3 regions of the Mesorhizobium sp. ISC25 genome follow, and region 3 is predicted to be linked to each of the others. Evidence: riboswitches for the same ligand, from Rfam matches in the RefSeq annotation. Region 3 holds a riboswitch; each other region holds the start of a gene.

Region 1 (6,764 bases), 430 kb from region 3:
GCGCGCTTTTCGATCAAGAAGGAATTGCTGCTGATCCGCCGTCCTCAAATTCACGGAGAGGAATTCACGTGCTGCATCAGCAAGTGCCACAAGCTCTTCTCTGCCCTCGGAATGACCCGATATGATAACCCGCTCGATGATGTCATTGACGGAAAGCCGCCCCAGCCGGTTTTTGAGCGAAAACGCGCTGAGCGCATCGTTGCGCTCGAGATCACTCCGCAGATGGTCAGGAAGCGCATAGTACAGCCGAAGCGACGACACGTTCTCGCACAGCGTGGCGAACTCCCTCGGATCGACTGAATCAAGATTCTCGACGTCCCGGTCAGCATTCGAGAGCGACTGGCCGGGTATGATCGTCCGGATCGTGTCGTAGAGGCCGCCGATGTAGGCGAGGACCCATTTCACGTTGCCGCGCGTCTTTCTCACCAAGGTGTTCAGGAACTGCTGTTGGAGCGGTGTCAGTGCTTCACAGTCGTCAATCAGTATCTTGAAGAAGGGCGCCCTGTCACCGGCGAAAGATGGGCCATTTAAAAGTGGAGTGATCGCGGTCGCGACCTTGTTAATGATCGCGCCAGGGTCTGTTGCTCTGAAGCCGGTCGCTCCGGCATCGGCGGCAAAGAAGAACGCGTTGAAGCATTCGTCGACGTACCGGGTTATCCCACCCCGCAGCTCATCGATGCTGAAGAAGTCGAGACGGGCAGGTTGGGGTATGAAGTGCAGCACTTCGCGATGCAGTGCCAGGGCGACGTCCCTATCTTCGGAGGCCCGGTATTTCAAGTGGCCGTCGCGTCTGAGCTGGCCGATGCTCTCGAGCAGGCGTTCGACTATCTTCAGCTCCAGATAGTGAGAGAAGATTACGAATTGCCGCGGGATCACGGCGGCCGTGTCGAAGCGTATCCGCTCCGGAATGAGGTTCAGAACGGCGTTGTCGATTAGGGGCGAGAATGTCTCATTGAGCTGGAAGAAGACGCCATACCAGGCGAGCTTGCCGACTTGGTCCGCGAGACTTTTGTCTTCAAGAATATGGACTGTGGAAAGCGAGCGAAGAATGCTGGTCTTGCCGCTGCCTCTCGTCCCTGCGACGAAGACCGGCTTGGCGGCGGCAGAAATCAACGCCGACTTCTGACTGAACCACAGTATCGGGCGGCTTTCGTACTCGATCCTGTTGGGGCCGAACGGATTCTCCATCGCTATTCGTCCCTTACCTTAATGCGCCAAGCCGAGTTTGCCTTGGTGAGGCCGTCTATCTCGATGAAGCGCGCCGCTTGGAGCATCAGAAGAGAGTCTTCCAGATCTAGCCCGAGCTCGGCGGAGGCAGCAATCTCAGTGATCTCGTCCCAGAAGAGTAACCCATTCCCGCGCCTGGTGGCATGGTCGCGCAGTCGGCGCAGCAGGTCAAACGTGTCGTTGTTCAGAAAGGCCTTGCCGTTGGACATGGTGGAAATAAAGCAATGTTCGCCTTCCATGACCGTCCCGTCGGCGACATTGGTGCGGTAGGGTATAAGTCGGATGCCGACGAGCTCTCCCTGATCGGTCGTGAAGAAGACGAGCTCATTGAAACCTGACTGTATCTCTGGTGCTGAGATGCAGATCAATTTGCCGTCCGGAAACCTTGGATCGTTGACGATCTCGACCGGATCAGCATGTATGTGTCCATGCAGGTAGACGATAGGCTTGTTGCCCTGCAGCAGCTGAGTTCTGACAAATCCGCTGTTGAGCATCTCCGCGTATGGCGTAATGCGCGGAGTCTTTTGTGGCAGCAGATTGTGATGGCCGATCATGATGCCGTAACGCATGTCGGGCTGCTGGAGCAATTCCTGTAGGCCTGCAAGCATCTCACGCGAGATGTATGGCGTGTCCATCTGACCGTAATACTCGTCGTCGGACGCCTCCTTGTCTGGATCGCTGGGAGGTGTCGCGGGCGAATGTCCCGAGATGTCCGGCGAGCCGAGATCTACAGGCTCTGTAGAAGGACTGAGTGCCTCGAGACGATCACGAAGGAACGCGGGAAGGTTTTGAAGCTCCCAACTGCCTATCGCTGTGTTGACGAGGATGAAGTTTGCGCCTGCGGATCCTGTCGGAAGTCTGAAGTGCACGGGTTGGTCCACGGGAACGGTCTGCCAACCCAAGCGGGCGGCTAAACTCGCCATTTCGCTGAATTTCTCAGTCGGTCCAAGTTCGCGCGCGTCATCACGGTTCACATCGTGATTTCCCGGTACGAATATCAACGGAAGCGCCTTTGAACTGCGTCCCTGTGCGCGGCAGAGCAACGTGAAATGCTGGAATGCCGAAGCAATGAAGGTCTTGTCGCCACGGCTCGTGAAATCCCCCATGAAGGCGATCGAATCCAAGGGCTTCGAAGTCGTCAGCCGCCGAAGTTTCGTCAAGACGGCACGCAGCGAAGACGCGCGTAGCTTCTGCGTTATTTTCGGAGCGAACTTGCTATCCTTGGCATCGATGTTGCTAGAGGAAGGATGCCAGTCCGGATAGTGAATATCGCCTACTTGAAGGATTCGCACCCGCCGCATAACTCGCCCCCCTGCCGAGAGCCATAGACTAATCCGTTCGCTTTTGCCAAGCGCGAACGATCATCCGCAGTGTCCTTAACGAGGTAGCCTGCACTTTTCGAGAATTGCCACGGCGGCTATTTTTCGGCTGTGAAGCACACGAGACCCGTGACGTGAGACCCAGTTGCTCAATGCCCAGTTGCTCAATGCCCAGTTGCTCAATGAGCTTTCTTACGAATAAGGGAGAATTTCCGCGGCCGGACTATCTCTGAGCGAGCGTGCATGACTGCCAACGGAAGGTCTTGCACGCACCCTTGCGATCTTGAGCAATGGTCGCCATGACTTTCTTCTTGCAGGCTTTTGAGTGGCCCAGCCTGCGATCACCAGACCCCACCGATTCTAAAGAGCGTGGCAGATGGGATAGTCGAGGTTGCCCGTGCACAGTCACGCTCAGGGCTTGCGCCGCCCAGAGGACACGCTGAAAAGGCAGATTGGGGCGCAAGCACGCCATTCACGAGAGGTTCGACATGAAGACCATGCAAGAAAAAGACATTCCGGCATTCGTACAAGCAGTTGTGGACGCCGGCTGCAAAATTTGCGCGATTGGCAACTTGGGATACGTCTTTGGCGATGCTGATTTCACGCCAGCGCAACGGAGGGCCGTCGAGCCACAGCTGCGTAGGATTGCTGAAATCTACGGCGAACGCGATCATCTCATGAACGAGATAGCTGTATATCTGCGGTCGATCGGACGCCATGTCGAGGTTGAGCCGAAGACAGGTATTTCCTGATGGCCGTGATCGCGAGAAGCCGTCTTCCAACCTCTGAATCCTAAAGGAGGTGACCCCCAAGGCCGTTCGTCACCTTCGACCAGAATAACCACATCCGTGACCGCCTGAGCTACTTGGTCGATACGCGCACATGGCCAATACAGTTTCTCCATCCTTCACGAAGCGAATGAGGCTTTGGCCATTCAGCCCCGGTCTACGGGGCGTGACTTGTCCCCGATGCATGCGCGAGCTCTCCGCCCGGCTGGCCGCCGGTCGTCGCCACCGGCCGAAGGCGCCCGAATGCGCTTGACAAGATAGCGTCAGCCCGTTCAACCTAAGGCATTCACCAGGGGAGTCCCGGCAAGGGGCTGAGATACTGCTGGCTTTCGCGGCGCAGTGACCCGTTGAACCTGATCCAGTTCATACTGGCGTAGGGACGGTGCAAGCGCTTTGCGGGAGTTTACGCCCGAGGTCCTGCTGCAGCAGGTCTACAGAAGCGTCTTTTCATCCTTCCGGCACAGAACTGGGTCTCCAATGCATGAGCAAAGGAGCCTCACGATGAATGCCCTCACCCCCGCCGTATCGACGGGACCACTGCCCGCCTCGCGGAAAATCCACAAGCCCGGCGTCCTCTACCCACAGATCAGGGTGCCGATGCGCGAGATTTCCGTCCATCCGACGGCCGGCGAACCGCCCGTCACCGTCTACGATCCGTCCGGCCCCTACACCGATCCATCAGTCGAAACCAGCATCGAAAAAGGCCTTGCCCGGCTTCGCCACGAATGGGTCACGGCGCGTGGCGATGTCGAAGCCTATGACGGCCGCCACGTCCGGCCGGAAGACAATGGATTCGCCACCGGCGAGCGCCTGACACCGGAATTTCCGATACGCAATCGGCCGCTCAAGGCCAAGCAGGGCAAGGCGGTGACCCAACTTGCCTATGCGCGCGCCGGCATCATCACGCCAGAAATGGAGTTCGTAGCCATCCGCGAGAATCTCGGCCGCGAGGTGATGCGCGGCAAGCTGCAACGCGACGGCGAAGCCTTCGGCGCGGCGATCCCAGATTTCGTCACACCCGAATTCGTGCGCGACGAGGTGGCGCGCGGACGCGCAATCATTCCCGCCAACATCAATCATCCCGAGAGCGAGCCGATGATCATCGGTCGCAATTTTCTGGTCAAGATCAACGCCAACATCGGTAACTCGGCTGTCACATCGTCGATGGCCGAAGAGGTCGAAAAAATGGTCTGGGCGATCCGCTGGGGCGCGGACACGGTGATGGACCTGTCGACCGGCCGCAACATCCACAACATCCGCGACTGGATCGTGCGCAATGCGCCGGTGCCGATCGGTACGGTGCCGCTCTATCAGGCGCTGGAAAAGGTCAACGGCATCGCCGAGGATCTGAACTGGGAGGTCTACCGCGACACGCTGATCGAGCAGGCCGAGCAAGGCGTCGACTATTTCACCATCCACGCCGGCGTGCGGCTGCACTACATCCCGCTGACCGTCGACCGGGTCACGGGCATCGTCTCGCGCGGCGGCTCGATCATGGCCAAATGGTGCCTGCACCATCACCGGGAGAGCTTCCTCTACGAGCATTTCGAGGAGATCTGCGACATCGCCAGAGCCTATGACGTCTCCTTCTCGCTCGGCGACGGCCTTCGTCCCGGTTCAATCGCCGATGCGAACGACGCGGCGCAATTCGCCGAACTGGAAACACTTGGAGAACTCACCAAGATTGCCTGGGCAAAGGACTGCCAGGTGATGATCGAAGGCCCGGGCCATGTCCCCATGCACAAGATCAAGCAGAACATGGACAAGCAGCTCGCAGTGTGCGGTGAGGCGCCGTTCTACACGTTGGGGCCGCTGACGACCGACATCGCGCCGGGCTATGACCACATCACCTCAGGGATAGGTGCCGCCATGATAGGCTGGTTCGGGACCGCAATGCTTTGCTACGTCACGCCGAAAGAGCATCTCGGCCTTCCCGACCGCAACGACGTCAAGATTGGCGTGATCACCTACAAGATAGCCGCCCATGCAGCCGATCTGGCGAAGGGCCATCCGGCAGCGAAAACCAGGGATGATGCCCTTTCGCGCGCGCGCTTCGAGTTCCGCTGGGAGGACCAGTTCAACCTGTCGCTCGACCCCGAAACCGCACGGTCCTTCCACGACCAGACCTTGCCCAAGGAGGCGCACAAGCTGGCACATTTTTGTTCGATGTGCGGGCCGAAATTCTGCTCCATGCGCATTTCCCACGACATCCGTGCCGAGGCCCAGAAGGAAGGCATGGCGGCAATGGCGGCAAAATACCGGGAGGGCGGCGATCTCTACATGCAGGCGGACGAGACTGGCGTACCGGTCGTGCCAGAGGCTCCCAAACCATCATGAGGGTGCTCGTCAAAGGGGCCGGCGTTGCCGGCCTCACCGTCGCTTTCGAACTCGCCGCCCGCGGCGCGACGGTCACCGTCGCCGAGATGCGGCATGGCCTTGGTGGCAACGCGTCGTGGTTCGCCGGCGGCATGCTGGCGCCATGGTGCGAGCGCGAAAGCGCGGAGCAGCCGGTGCTGGATCTCGGACGCGATGCTGCCGACTGGTGGGATGCGGTGCTGTCGGGTCAGGTGACACGGGCCGGGACATTGGTCGTGGCCGCGCCGCGTGATGCCGGTGAGCTTGACCGGTTCGCCAGTCGCACGTCAGGGCATCGGCGCGTCGATGAAAACGAAATTGCGCTCCTGGAACCCGACCTCGCCGGCCGCTTCCGGCGTGGATTGCTCTTCCCCGACGAGGCTCACCTCGACCCACGCCCGGCGATGGCGGCACTTCATGACAAGCTTGCGACCATGGGTGTCAAATTCCACTTCGGCTGCGACGCCCGGCCTGTTTCGGGATTCGCCCGTCAGATAGACTGCATGGGAATGGCAGCGGCCGATGACAGGCTGCGCGGTGTTCGCGGCGAAATGCTGATCCTTCGCACGCCTGATGTCTCGCTGTCGCGGCCGGTCCGTTTGCTTCATCCACGCTTTCCGCTTTATGCCGTGCCGCGCACCGATCACTGTTTCATGATCGGAGCGACGATGATTGAAAGCCAGAGCGCCGGACCGGTGACGGCGCGTTCCATGATGGAGCTGCTGGGCGCCGCCCATGCCCTCCATTCGGCCTTTGGTGAGGCCGAGATCGTTGAAACCGGTGTGGGTGTCCGTCCGGCATTTCCCGACAATTTGCCACGCGTCGAAACAGACGGTGAGATCATCGCGATCAACGGTCTTTATCGTCACGGTTTTCTCCTCGCCCCCGCCATGGCGCGCCAGGCTGCCGACCTGGTTTTCAGTCAAGACAGAACCAAGGAGCATGCTCATGAAACTGATGGTCAACGGCGAGGCGCGTGAGATTGCCGCCACCACGCTGGCCGAGTTGCTTGCCGCGCTCGATTATGAGGGCGATTGGCTCGCCACCGCCGTCAACAGCGACCTCGTGCACAAAG
Region 2 (6,764 bases), 2.5 Mb from region 3:
GACAGGTGCGCACGCCAATGGATGCGATCGTTTCGATATCGCGTGCTATTCCAGCACCCCCGCTGGAATCCGATCCGCCAACGACAAGCACATGCGGTTCTCGTCTCATCGCCAACGGTCCGTCTTTTCGATCCATTCCCTGGTGCGGGCTTCGGGATCGGAGCTCAAAGTGATGTCGGTGACCACTGCGGCGCTGTCGGCGCCGGCTTTAAAGACGCCGTCGAGGCGGCCAGGGTTGAGGCCGCCGATAGTGACTAATGGGATTGGCGCCACCCGCCGCTTCCACTCGCTGATCCGCTCTAGCCCTTGCGGTGCCCACTTCATTTTCTTCAAGATGGTGGGATAGATCGGACCCAGCGCAACATAGTCGGGATCGGCAAAAATGGCCGTTGCAAGCTCGACATGATCATGCGTGCTCAACCCGAGCCTGACACCGGCTGACCGTATCCTTGAGAGGTTGGCGGTTTGCAGATCTTCGTGGCCGAGATGCACGAAGTCGCAGCCCTCCTCGATTGCCAGACGCCAATGATCGTTGACGATGAGCTGGCACTGGTGCTCGGCGCACAGGGCCTTCGCCTTCCGGATTTCGGTGCACAACCTGGCCTCATCTATGGTCTTGATGCGCAGTTGCACCAGCCTGACGCCAAGCGGCACTAGCCGTTCGATCCAGGCAGCGCTGTCGACGATCAGGTAGAAGGGATCGAGCTTCATGAAAAAACTGCCCTGCCGATCGCCGGCGTCGATGGCACGGCGACGTCGCGCGGTTCGAGCATTCCCGAACCGAAAGCCTCACGACCGGCCTCGACCGCCTTGCCGAAAGCACGCGCAATGCCGACCGGATCGGCCGCCTTGGCGACCGCCGTGTTCAGGAGCACGGCGTCAAAGCCGAGTTCCATGACGGTCGCCGCGTGCGACGGCCGTCCGAGCCCGGCATCCACGATCAGCGGGACGTCGGGGAAATGTCCGCGTAGCGAGCGCAGGGCCATGATGTTGACCGGCCCGAGGGCGGAACCGATCGGGGCGCACCACGGCATCAGGACCTTGCAGCCGGCCTCCAGTAGCCGCTCTGCGACGACAAGGTCGTCGGTGGTATAGGGGAATACCGAAAAGCCGTCCTCGCACAGGATGCGGGCGGCTTCGACCAGGCCGAAGACGTCAGGCTGCAGAGTGTCGTGGTTGCCGATCACTTCGAGCTTGATCCAGCTCGTCCCGAACACCTCGCGCGCCATTTTCGCGGTGGTGACCGCTTCCTTGACGGAGTGGCAGCCTGCGGTGTTGGGAAGGATTCTCGTGCCGAGCGCGCGGATCAGCGACCAGAATTTTTCGCCTCCCCTGCGGCCTGCCATCTCACGTCGCAAGGAGACGGTCACCACCGACGTGCCTGACGCCTTGACCGCATCGGCAAGGATGGCCGGCGAAGGATACTGAGCCGTGCCGAGAAGCAGGCGGGAGGGAAGCGTCGTCCCGAGAAGATCGAACATGCTAGCCTCCCTGCATGGGCGAGAGGATTTCGATCCGGTCGCCGTCGCTCAACTGGAACTCCGCCCGGTTGGCTTTGTGCACGAGGTCGCTGTTGACGGCCGTCGCCAGCCAATCGCCCTCATAGTCGAGCGCGGCAAGCAGCTCCGCCAGCGTGGTGGCGGCAACCTCATGCGCTTCGCCGTTGACCATTAGTTTCATGGGCAAGCTCCTTGGTTCTGTCTTGACTGAAAACCAGGGCGGCAGCCTGGCGCGCCATGGCGGGGGCGAGGAGAAAGCCGTGACGATAGAGCCCGTTGATCACTATGATCTCGCCGTTCGTTTCTACGCGCGGCAGGTTGTCGGGAAAGGCTGGACGGACGCCGATACCGGTTTCAACGATCTCGGCCTCGCCAAAGGCCGGATGGAGGGCATAGGCGGCACCCAGCAGCTCCATCATCGATCGCGCCGTGACCGGTCCGACGGACTGGCTTTCAATCATCGTCGCGCCGATCATGAAACGGTGGCCGGTGCGTGGCACCGCATAAAGCGGAAAGCGCGGATGAAGGAGCCTGACCGGGCGCGACAGCGAGACATCAGGCGTATTCAGGATCAGCATCTCGCCGCGAACACCGCGCAGTCGGTCATCGCCCGCCGCCATTCCCGTGCATTCGATCTGGCGATCGAAACCGGAAACAGCCGAAGCGTCGGCGCCGAAGTGGAACTCGACGCCCATCGCCGCCAGCCTATTATGAAGTGCCGCCATCGCCTGGCGCGGATCGAGATGGGCCTCATCGGGGAAGAGCAGTCCGCGGCGGAAGCGGCCGGCGAGGTCAGCTTCCAACTGCGACATTTCATCTTCATCGACGTGCCGGTGACCCGACGTGCGGCTGGCAAACCGGTCGAGCTCGCCCGCATCGCGCGGCGCGGCCACGACCAGCGTTCCCGCCCGTGTCGCCTGGCCGGGCGTTGCCGCCTCCCACCAGTCCGCGGCGTTGCATCCGAGATCCAGCACGGGCTGCTCGGCGCTTTCACGCTCGCACCATGGCGCCAGCATGCCGCCGGCGAACCACGACGCATTGCCGCCAAGGCTGTGTCTTGTCTCGGCAACGGTCACCGCCGCGCCGCGTGTGGCGAGCTCGAAGGCGGCGGTGAGGCCGGCGACGCCGGCCCCTTTGACCAGCACCCTCATGATGGTTCATGCGCCTCAAGCATGAGCGGTGCGCCGGTCTCGTCCGCCGGCACATAGAGATCGCCGCCTTCGCGATATTTCGCCGCCATCGCCGCCATGCCTTCCTTCTGTGCCTCGGCGCGAATGTCGTGGGAAATGCGCATGGAGCAGAATTTCGGGCCGCACATCGAGCAGAAATGCGCCACCTTGTGCGCCTCCTTGGGCAATGTCTGGTCGTGGAAGGAGCGCGCCGTTCCAGGATCGAGCGACAGGTTGAACTGGTCCTCCCAGCGGAACTCGAAACGCGCCCGGAAAGGGCATCATCCCTGACCTTTGCAGCCGGATGACCCTTCGCCAGGTCGGCGGCATGGGCGGCGATCTTGTAGGTGATTACGCCGGTCTTGACGTCGTTGCGATCGGGAAGGCCGAGATGCTCCTTGGGCGTGACGTAGCAGAGCATGGCGGTGCCGAACCAGCCGATCATCGCCGCCCCGATGCCTGAGGTGATGTGGTCGTAGCCCGGCGCGATGTCGGTGGTCAGCGGCCCAAGTGTATAGAACGGCGCCTCGGCGCAGACGGCGAGCTGCTTGTCCATGTTCTGCTTGATCTTGTGCATCGGCACATGGCCGGGCCCCTCGATCATCACTTGGCAATCCTTTGCCCAGGCGATCTTGGTCAGCTCGCCAAGCGTTTCCAGTTCGGCGAACTGCGCTGCGTCGTTGGCATCGGCGATGGAGCCCGGACGAAGCCCGTCGCCGAGCGAAAAGGACACATCATAGGCGCGGCAGATGTCGCAGATATCGGCGAAATGCTCGTAAAGAAAGCTCTCCCGGTGATGATGCAGGCACCATTTGGCCATGATCGATCCACCGCGAGAGACGATGCCCGTGACCCGGTCGACGGTCAATGGGATGTAGTGCAGCCGCACGCCGGCATGGATGGTGAAATAGTCGACGCCCTGTTCGGCCTGTTCGATCAGCGTGTCGCGGTAAACCTCCCACGTCAGGTCCTCGGCAATGCCGCCGACCTTTTCCAGCGCCTGGTAAAGTGGCACCGTGCCGATCGGCACCGGCGCATTGCGAACGATCCAGTCGCGGATGTTGTGGATGTTGCGGCCGGTCGACAGATCCATCACCGTATCGGCGCCCCAGCGGATCGCCCAGACCATTTTGTCGACCTCTTCGGCCATCGAGGAGGTGACCGCCGAGTTGCCGATATTGGCGTTGATCTTGACCAGGAAATTGCGGCCGATGATCATCGGCTCGCTCTCGGGATGATTGATGTTGGCGGGAATGATCGCCCGTCCGCGCGCCACCTCGTCGCGGACGAATTCCGGCGTGACGAAGTCGGGGAGCGCGGCGCCAAATGCCTCGCCGTCGCGCTCAAGCTTGCCGCGCAGCATCTCACGACCAAGATTCTCGCGGATGGCGACGAACTCCATTTCGGGCGTGATAATGCTGGCGCGCGCATAGGCAAGCTGGGTCACCGCCTTGCCTGCCTTGGCCCTGAGCGGCCGATTGCGAATGGGAAATTCCGGCGTCAGGCGTTCGCCTGTCACAAATCCGTTGTCTTCCGGCTGGACGTGGCGGCCGTCATAGGCCTCGACATCGCCGCGCGCTGAAATCCATTCGTGGCGTAGCCGGGCAAGGCCCTTTTCGATGCTGGTTTCGACAGCCGGGTCGGTGTAGGGGCCGGACGGATCGTAGACGGTGACGGCCGGCTCGCCGGCCGTCGGATGGACAGAGATTTCGCGCATCGGCACCCTGATCTGCGGGTGGATGAAACCGGGTTTGTGGATTTTCCGCGAGGCGGGCAGCGGTCCCGTCGAGACGGCGGGGGTGAGGGCATTCATCTTGAGGCTCCTTTGCTCATGCATTGGAGACCCAGTTCTGTGCCGGAAGGATGAAAAGACGCTTTGCTCGACCTGCCGAAACAGGACCTCGGGCGTAAACTCCCGCAAGCGCTTGCACCGTCCCTACGCCAGTATGAACTGGATCAGGTTCAACGGGTCACTGCGCCGCGAAAGCCAGCAGTATCTCAGCCCCTTGCCGGGACTCCCCTGGTGAATGCCCTAGGTTGAACGGGCCTGCGCTATCTTGTCAAGCGCGTTCGGACCGCGGCTGATCGGCGGCCGGTCAGACGGTGCGGAAAAATCGTGCATGTCTCGGCGACAAGTCAAGCGTCGGAGATGAAGGCAGGGACAAGGGAATCGCAAACCGTTGGACTAAAATCGGTCCTGATGATCACGCCTTCAATCGGCACCAAAGGTTTGCGCGTAGATCGCCTCGATTCTTCCTGCCTCGTCACTGGTCAGCGCGGCGAATTCCTTTTCGCGCGCGCGGTTCGACAGATGTCCATCATTCTGGTGAAGAAAACGGAAGAGCAGATCGGTCAGCCGCTCGGGCATGTCGATAAAGGCGTCCACCTGCTGCCGGAATTGATCGTAGCGCTGCAGAAATGCGGTTTCCTCGGGAAGGTCCCGTTCGATCGTCCGCCGAACGCAGGCATAGAGAAATTCGGCGTGCGGGGTTGCATCGAAGAACCGGTAGAAATCACCGGTGTCATTCAGCACCCGGACGTTGAATTGCGGCGTCGGTTCCCATTCCACCAACGGCAGAAGGCGCTGCGAATAGCTCTCGAGCACGCCCCTGTACTCGTTGATTTGGTCCAGGATCGCGGCCGAGACGGGAAAGACCACTCCCGGCGGATTGAAGCCGCGCATGGCAAGGACGTGGTGGATCAGGTAGCGGTGAATGCGGCCGTTTCCGTCCTCGAACGGGTGGATGTAGACAAAGCCGAAGGCGAGGATTGCGGCGGCTATGACTGCATCAAGGTTTTTCGCGGGGCCCTGATCGAAGGCCGCCATTCCATCGATTAGCCGCGGCAGGTCCTCGGGCCGAGCGCTGATGTGATCGGGCAGGGGCGTGCCGTTGTCTCGGTCATGCTCACCGACAAAGCCTCCTTCTTTTCGGAAGCCAAGTCTTACGAAACGGGCGTCGCCAAATACAATTCTTTGCAGACGCAGCAGCTCATCGCGATCGACCGGCCAGCGGCCGGCTTCGCCGATGGCGCGGCCCCAGCGCTGGATGCGATCTTGCGGCGGGCGCTCGCCCTCGATCGCATAGCTTGATCGCGAGTCTTTGAGCAAAAGAAAGGCGGCGGTCCGAGCAAGAAGGTCGCGCGGCACGTTCGCTATGATTGCCTCCGCGCGCCGCGGTAGTTCAAGGCCGATGAATTTTTCGAGAGTCTTGGTTCGGAACACCAGCGGGCAGAACTCAGGCGTGCCGGGGAGATTGTCCCTTAGGCGGTAGCGCGAAGCGGTCTTCTCGGATCCGGGCCACTGCAGCTCGGGATCGACAACCGGAACGTATCGTCCGGCCTCCGCGTCCGGCAGATCGAGACGCGTGCCCGTCAGCCATTCATATAGAAACCAGATGCGGCGGGCATAACTGCCTGTGGGGCTTTCACGGACGAGCGCCTCGATCGGCGCGGGACCGGTCACCTGGAAGAGCCGCTTGAGGACGGCAAGGTCGAGCCCCTCGTACTTGAGCGCGAAGGTCAGGTGGCCTTCGAGTGTTGGATGTGGGGCATGGCGGGGCGTCATGATCCGCCAACCATCCCGGTCCGTAATGCGATGATGCTCGCCAGTGGCCGACAGCGTCCGGGGCAAGGGCACGGCGAGCTCGTAGGCTCCGATCAGCGCGCTGTATCCGGCCGGGGTCACCATCTCCGGAAGGCGGATTTCCTGAAAAACGATAACAGGACCTGAAAATTGGTGCTGTTGCGCCACAGACATGAAAAGCGGATCCTTTCTTCGTATTTTAGTGCAACTCAGCCAAACACTAATGAAAAACGATCCTATTTCATGAAAATTGATGCTGCAAGACGAATTTTCCGAAAACCGATTCTAAATGCGGCGTTGATGCGCCTGCGTGGCTCGGCCGAAGCACACCCCTGAGACCGCCACCACGCTGATTGCTCAAAACAATCACAATAAGGGTGCTGCGAAACTCGGCCGAAGCAGCAGAAAATGGCGGCCTTCAGCCCTTGGTTTGAAGCGCTTCGCAACGCACCAACTTTTCCGATGCGGTTTGATTTTGGCCTTCGCACCTGCACAAAACTATGCAAAACCGTT
Region 3 (6,764 bases):
TTGATGCCGATGGCATCGGCCTCCAGCTCCTGATTGCGCGAGAACTGCGCCAGCCTAAGCTTGCCGCGGACCAGCGCCGCCTTGGCCGTCGGGTTGTCGCCGAGCACATCCGAAACGACCTTGGTCGCCAACCCCTCTTCCGCTTCCAGCTGCTGGCGCTGCAGACCATGATTGGCCGTAACGTGGCCCATCTCATGCGCAATGACGGCGGCAAGCTCGGCTGAATCGTTGGCCAATGCCAGCAGGCCGCGGGTGATGTAGAGATAGCCGCCCGGCAGCGCGAAGGCATTGACGTTGGGCGAGTTGAGGATGGTGATGCGGTAAGTCTGGGTCGGGTTGGCCGACACCACGGTCAGTCTGCCGACGACCTTGGCCACCATGCGCTCGAGCTTGGGGTCGGAATACTCACCGCCATAGGTGGCAAGGATGCGCGGGTGCTGCGCCTTCGCCAGTTGGGCGAGCTTGCTGTTGGCGGCGACATTGTCGACCGTGATCGGCTTGTCTGAGGGCTGGAAGCCCGATTCCTGCACGTCGGGAGGCGTGAACATCTGGCAGCTTGCCAGCGCCACGGCAAGACCGGCCAGCGCCAGAAAGCGCGCCAGCGGTTTCACCCTCCGATTGTCGATGCCGGTCGGCAGATCGGCTTCCTTTCAAGTCCTGGGACGTGACCACGAAAATCGGGCGCGATTTCCGGAAAGCATCACGCGCAAAATCAAGTGCTACGGCGTCCTTCGTGCGTCCGACAGATACGAGGCAGCAAGGGCAAATCACGGTCTAGGCCGGACCAGCTCCTGGCGGACCTAGCCACACTACCTCGACCATGGCAAGCAAGCGCCGCTTCGCCTTCCGCCGGTTTGACCATAAATTATGTCCGCTTCCGGGCAACATCTCGTGATCCGGCCGCAAACGGACCCGAGCCGATATAGCGTCGGAATGCCTCCGGTCCAGCCCCGACGAAAAAATCAGCGGCGGTGCCCGTCGCGGCAACTGTGCCACCATCCAGGAAAACCATGTTTTGGCCGATACGGCGCGCATCGTCCGGCTGGTGCGTGACGAATAGCACCGTCATGCGCTGCTCCGAATGGACGTCGGTCACCAGGTCGAGCATGTCGTCGCGCAGTGCCGGTCCGAGCGAAGCGAACGGCTCGTCGAGCAACAGCACCGGTCGGTCGCGCACCAGGACCCGGGCGAGCGCGACGCGCTGCCGCTCGCCGCCGGAGAGTTCGCGCGGCAGCCGGCTTTCCTTGCCGGCAAGGCCGACGCGCTTCAGCGCTGCGGCGATTGCGGCGCGATCGGCCTCGCTCAGCCTGAGCGAAGGCGAGCGGCCGAGCCCGACATTCTGGTCGACGGAAAGATGGGCAAACAGGTTGTTTTCCTGGAACACCATCGATACCGGCCGCGCTGAAGGCGGCGCAGTGCTGACATCGGCGCCACCGATCAGCACCCGGCCCGACCGCGGCGCCTCGAAACCGGCCACCAGATTGAGCAGCGTCGACTTTCCCGAACCGCTCGGCCCCATGATGGCGGTGATCTCCGCCGCCGGGAAATCGACATCGAATGTAAGCGGCGTTTCACCATAGCTGAACGAGACATTGTCGAGCCGCACCGCCGCGCCTTTTTCCACCGAAATGGACCGTTCCGGGCTGATCGGCATCATGATTTCTCCCTCCTTCCCAGCAAGTCCGCGGTCAGCACCAGCGCCAGGCAGACAAGGCCGAGCAGCAGCGCCAGCCCGGCCGCATCCTCGGTGCGGTAACTGCCCATGCGCGCCAGCAGCAGGTAGGGCAAGGTCTGCACGGAATCGCTGCCGAACAGCGCAATGACGCCGAGATCGCCGAGCGACAGCGCCATTGCGAAAGCGAAGCCGGTGGCGAGCGGCCGCCGCAGCGACGGCCAGTCGACCAGCCGCAACCGGTTCCAGCCCGAGATGCCAAGCTGTGCGCAGAGCCGTTCGTGGCGTTCGCTCGCCGCGTCATAGGCAGGGCGGATGACGCGGATGGCGAAGGGCATCGCCATCACCGCATTGACCGCAACGACCATGACGGGGGCGATCGCAAAGACATCGCTGACGGTGCGCAAGAGCAGGAACCAGCCGGCGCCGATGACGATGGGCGGCACCACCAGGACGAACCCCGCACCGGTGTCGGCCAGATGTTCGAGCGGTGTCCGCCGGCCGGTCCGCCGGGTGAGCGCCAGCGCCCGGCGCGCCAGGACCAGCGACAGCGACAACGCCACAGAGAGCAGCGCCGACAGGAGCGAGAGCACGGCACTGGTCGCCGTCGCTTGCCGCACCGCGCTCTCGCCGGCCAGGCGGCCGAGATCGGCGCCAAGCCCGGCCGCCAGCGTGGCCGCCATCGGCCCGGCGACAAACAGCAGTGCCAGCCCGATCACCAGTGCGTTCAGCCCGGTCTCGCCCGCACCGGCTGAAAAATACCGGCGCGGCGCCACCGATAGATTGGCGTCGCCGACCATATTGGCGCCAAGCCGCGTCAATGCCAGCACGACGACGAAGGTCAGGGCAATTTGCAGCAGGGTGAGCGTCACCGCCCGCGCCGGGTCGAAGTCGAAACGCAGCGCCTGGTAGATGGCGACCTCCAGCGTCGTCGCCCGCGGCCCGCCGCCCAGCGTGAGCACGATGGTGAAGGATGTGATGCACAGCATGAAGACAAGCCCGGCGACCCCCGGCAGTGCCACGCGCAGCGTCGGCCATTCGATCAGCCGGAAGGCGGGTCTGGCGCCTATGCCGAGCTGGCTCGCCAGCCGCCATTGGTCGCCCGGCACGGTCTGCAACGCTTCCAGGAACAGCCGCGTTGCCAGCGGCAGGTTGAAAAAGACGTGGGCGACGAGAATGCCCGACAGGCCGTAGATGCCGGGCCAGCTCTGCCCGCCAATCGCGCTGAGCGTGCCGGCAAAATAGCCGGCGCGGCCATAGAGCGCCAGGACACCGAGTGCGGCAACAATGGCCGGCAGCGCCAGCGGCACGGCGAAAAGCTGCAGGATGAAGCCTCGCCCGAAAAACTGTGGGTGCCTCGACAGGGCACGCGCGACGAACAGCGCCGGCGCGACAGAGAGCAGCGTCGAAAGGACCGCCTGCCAGAGCGTGAAACGGGCGACGCGCAAGAGATAGGAATCGAAAGCGGAGGCGGCGCCGGACAGGTCGCGTGTGGCTTCGACGACGAGCCCGGCGAATGCCCCGCCGATCAGCAGCGCGATGGCGGCGAGCGCGACGATGCCGGCAGTGACGCGGGAGTCAGGACGGCGAGCCTGCATTTCGCGCTACCCAGCTTAACGATGGGTGCTGAGAGGAGGAACTTGGCTGAGGTCGTGTTCCCGCCCACCCCCCTCTGGCCTGCCGGCCATCTCCCCCGCAAGGGGGGAGATCGGCAGCTTCGTTGCCCCGCTCATTCCTGCCGCAGTGGAGATTGGCGAAAGCGGCTGAGAGCTCAATCTCCCCCCTTGCGGGGGAGATGGCCGGCAGGCCAGAGGGGGGTGGGCGGGAACGAACACCATATGGAATCCTACTTGCTCATCGCCGCAAGCCACTCATCGACCCAGGCCTTGCGGTTGGCCGCGACTTCCTCCGGGCTGAACAGCAAGGTCTTGGTCGGTTTGACAAGCTTGTCGAACGCCGGGTTGAGCGGCTTGTCGGTTTTGCCGGCCGGGAACATCCAGTTGGTTTCGGGAATGACGTCCTGGAATTTCGGTCCGGTCATGAAGGCAATGAACTTTTCCGCCAGCGGGTTCTTCGCACCCTTGGTGGTGATCCCCGCAACCTCGATCTGCAGATATTCGCCCTCCTCGAAGGACGCCGCCTGGTAGCGCTCGGTGTTTTCGGCAACCATGTGGTAGGCCGGCGAGGTGGTGTAGGACAGCACCATCGGCGCCTCGCCCTTGGTGAACAGGCCGTAGGCCTCGCTCCAGCCCGGCGTCACCGTCAGCACCTTTGCCTTGAGTTTGGCCCAGGCTTCCGGCGCCTTGTCGCCATAGACCGACTTGACCCACAACAGCAGGCCAAGGCCCGGCGTCGAGGTGCGCGGATCCTGGATGACGATCTTGTCGCCGGCATCGCCCTCGACCAATTCCCTGAGGCTCTTCGGCGGGCTCTTCAGTTTTTCGGTATCGTAGACGACGGCAAAATAGCCATAGTCGAACGGCACGAAGATATCGTCGCTCCAGCCGCCCGGCACGCTGACGCCCGACACAGCGCCGTGCGGCGAAAACAGGCCGGTTGCCTTGGCGTCCGCAGTCAAATTGGTATCGAGGCCAAGCACGATATCGGCCTTGGTCGCGGCGCCTTCCAGCTTCACACGGTTGAGCAGCGCGACGCCGTCGGCGGCCGAGACGAATTCGACGACGCAGTTGCATTCGGCCTCGAAGGCCTTCTTCACCGCCGGTCCCGGACCCCACTCGGCGGTAAAGCTTTCATAGGTATAGACGGTCAGCTTATCCTGTGCCGATGCCTGCCCTGGCAGGGCCAGCGCGGATGCTGCAAGCAGGATAATCGAGACAAGAGAGTGGAAAAAACTGCGCATCGGCGCCTCCTTCGTTCGCGTTGAAAGGAATTGAGGCGTCGGGCTGTCCGAAACGTCTAATCCCTCCGCCGGTACAAACCGGATCAGGTTCAGCGGGTTGGCAGTCTTGCCTCTCAGCCGGTCCGCGAAGATCGCGTCCGGCACCCCGTTAGAGCGTTGCGACACATAGGCCCGGCCGAAGTGCTGCGCAAGCGGAAGTTTGCCGAGCATCCAAAGCCCAGCCTTCCGTTTCGTCTGCCGTTTCATCTTCCGTTTCCGGGGCAGGGCTGGTAAGGGCCACGAGATATGAGCACATTCACCATCCTGCTTGGCGGCGATCTCATCCGCACGCCGCTGCTCGACCGCCAGGTCGAAGGCTCCCGCGTTATCGCCGCCGATGCCGGCATCGGCCATGCCCGCATGCTGGGCCTGAGGCCGGAACTCTGGGTCGGCGATTTCGATTCGGTGCCTGCCGATTTGCCGGAGGATCTGGCCGCCGTGCCACGGCAGGTGTTTCCCGCCGAAAAGGACAAGACCGACGGTGAACTCGCTATCGCCGCCGCGCTCGAACGCGGTGCTACCAGCCTTGTGCTCGCAGGCGCCTTCGGCGGCAAACGCACCGACCACATCTTCCTGCATCTGGCGCTGAGCGTCCGGCTGGCGGAAGGCGGAACGGAAGTGCTTTTGACCAGCGGCGCACAGGAAGGCATTCCCTTGCTGCCCGGAAAGGTTGGCTTCGACTATGCCGACGGCACACTGTTTTCGGTGCTCGGCTTCTCCGATCTCGCCGGCCTGAGCGTCGCCGGTGCCAAATGGCCGCTCGACCATGTCGAGGTTGCGTTCGGCTCGTCGCTGACCATTTCCAACGAGGTCAGGGGCCGGCTGGAAATCGCGCTGGCCAGCGGCCGGGCGCTGCTGCTCGCGCATCCTTTTCCCCTACCTGAAAGCTGACATGGCGCCGCCGCTTCTCAATCTCGACGGGATAAAGCTGACCTTCGGCGGCACGCCGCTGCTCGACGGTGCCGCCCTGACGGCCTCAGCTGGCGACAAGATCGCCCTGGTTGGCCGCAACGGCTCGGGCAAGTCGACGCTCCTCAAGATTGCCGCCGGGCTGATCGAACCGCAGGACGGCGAAGTCTTCCGCCAGCCTTCGGCGACCGTGCGCTACTTGCCGCAAATTCCCGACATGGAAGGTTTTACGACCGTCCGCACCTATGTCGAGGCAGGGCTCGGGCCCGCCGACGATCCCTACCGCGCCACCTATCTGATGGAGCATCTCGGCCTGTCCGGCGAGGAACGGCCGAACGACCTCTCCGGCGGCGAGGCGCGGCGCGCGGCCCTCGCCCGTGTCATGGCGCCGGAGCCCGACATTCTCCTCCTCGATGAGCCGACCAATCATCTTGACCTTTCGGTCATCGAATGGCTGGAGGAGGAGCTTGCCCGCACCTCCTCGGCGCTGGTCGTCATCTCGCATGACCGCCGTTTTCTCGAACGCGTGTCGCGCGCCACAATCTGGCTCGACCGCGGCCAGACCCGCCGCCTCGACAAGGGCTTTGCTTATTTCGAGGAATGGCGCGACACGGTGCTGGAGGAGGAAGAGCGCGAGCAGCACAAGCTCGGCCGCCAGATCGTGCGCGAGGAGCACTGGCTGCGCTATGGCGTGACGGCAAGGCGCAAGCGCAACATGCGCCGGCTCGGTGAGTTGCAGACCATGCGACAGCGCTTTCGCGGCCATCGCGGCGCCGAGGGTGCGGCGACAATGACAGCCAGCGACGCCGCCGAATCCGGCAAGCTGGTGATCGAAGCCAAGAACATTGAGAAGAGCTTTGGCGATCTGACGGTGGTCAAGGGATTTTCGACCCGCATCCAGCGCGGCGATCGCGTCGGCCTGGTCGGGCCAAACGGCGCCGGCAAGACGACGCTGTTGAAGATGCTGACCGGCGAATTGAAGCCGGACGCGGGCATGGTGCGACTCGGCACCAATCTGGAGATCGCCACGCTCGACCAGAAGCGCGAAGCCGTCGACCCGCAGGAGACATTGGCGCAGTATCTTACCGACGGTCGCGGCGAGAACCTCGTCATCAATGGCGAGCAGCGCCACGTCGTCTCTTACATGAAGGACTTCCTGTTCAAGCCGGAACAGGCGCGGACGCCGGTGCGCGAGCTTTCGGGCGGCGAGCGGGCACGGCTGATTCTCGCACGCGTCTTGGCGCGGCCGGCAAACCTGCTTGTGCTCGACGAGCCGACCAACGA

What was found. Region 3 has a riboswitch for thiamine pyrophosphate ahead of thiB (thiamine ABC transporter substrate binding subunit). Riboswitches for the same ligand answer to the same signal wherever they lie in the genome.
Region 1: it holds a riboswitch for thiamine pyrophosphate, as region 3 does, so the genes downstream of both, thiC (phosphomethylpyrimidine synthase ThiC) here and thiB (thiamine ABC transporter substrate binding subunit) in region 3, are expected to answer to the same signal.
Region 2: it holds a riboswitch for thiamine pyrophosphate, as region 3 does, so the genes downstream of both, thiC (phosphomethylpyrimidine synthase ThiC) here and thiB (thiamine ABC transporter substrate binding subunit) in region 3, are expected to answer to the same signal.

The regions. Positions count from the first base shown of each region.
Region 1 is NZ_CP135441.1:4,879,308-4,886,071, reverse strand. It holds gene RQ479_RS24045 (hypothetical protein) at 1-1,188, opposite strand, end outside; gene RQ479_RS24040 (metallophosphoesterase) at 1,191-2,528, opposite strand; gene RQ479_RS24035 (hypothetical protein) at 3,035-3,298, shown strand; TPP riboswitch at 3,616-3,732, shown strand; gene thiC (phosphomethylpyrimidine synthase ThiC) at 3,836-5,671, shown strand; gene thiO (glycine oxidase ThiO) at 5,668-6,669, shown strand; gene thiS (sulfur carrier protein ThiS) at 6,638-6,764, shown strand, end outside.
Region 2 is NZ_CP135441.1:2,808,491-2,815,254, reverse strand. It holds gene RQ479_RS14100 (hydroxymethylpyrimidine/phosphomethylpyrimidine kinase) at 1-109, opposite strand, end outside; gene RQ479_RS14095 (thiamine phosphate synthase) at 106-711, opposite strand; gene RQ479_RS14090 (thiazole synthase) at 708-1,481, opposite strand; gene thiS (sulfur carrier protein ThiS) at 1,483-1,680, opposite strand; gene thiO (glycine oxidase ThiO) at 1,649-2,650, opposite strand; partial or broken gene thiC (phosphomethylpyrimidine synthase ThiC) at 2,647-4,481, opposite strand; TPP riboswitch at 4,584-4,700, opposite strand; gene RQ479_RS14070 (Fic family protein) at 4,881-6,425, opposite strand.
Region 3 is NZ_CP135441.1:5,305,989-5,312,752, reverse strand. It holds gene RQ479_RS26015 (M48 family metalloprotease) at 1-611, opposite strand, end outside; gene thiQ (thiamine ABC transporter ATP-binding protein) at 866-1,657, opposite strand; gene thiP (thiamine/thiamine pyrophosphate ABC transporter permease) at 1,654-3,270, opposite strand; gene thiB (thiamine ABC transporter substrate binding subunit) at 3,519-4,532, opposite strand; TPP riboswitch at 4,576-4,690, opposite strand; gene RQ479_RS25995 (thiamine diphosphokinase) at 4,818-5,462, shown strand; gene RQ479_RS25990 (ABC-F family ATP-binding cassette domain-containing protein) at 5,464-6,764, shown strand, end outside.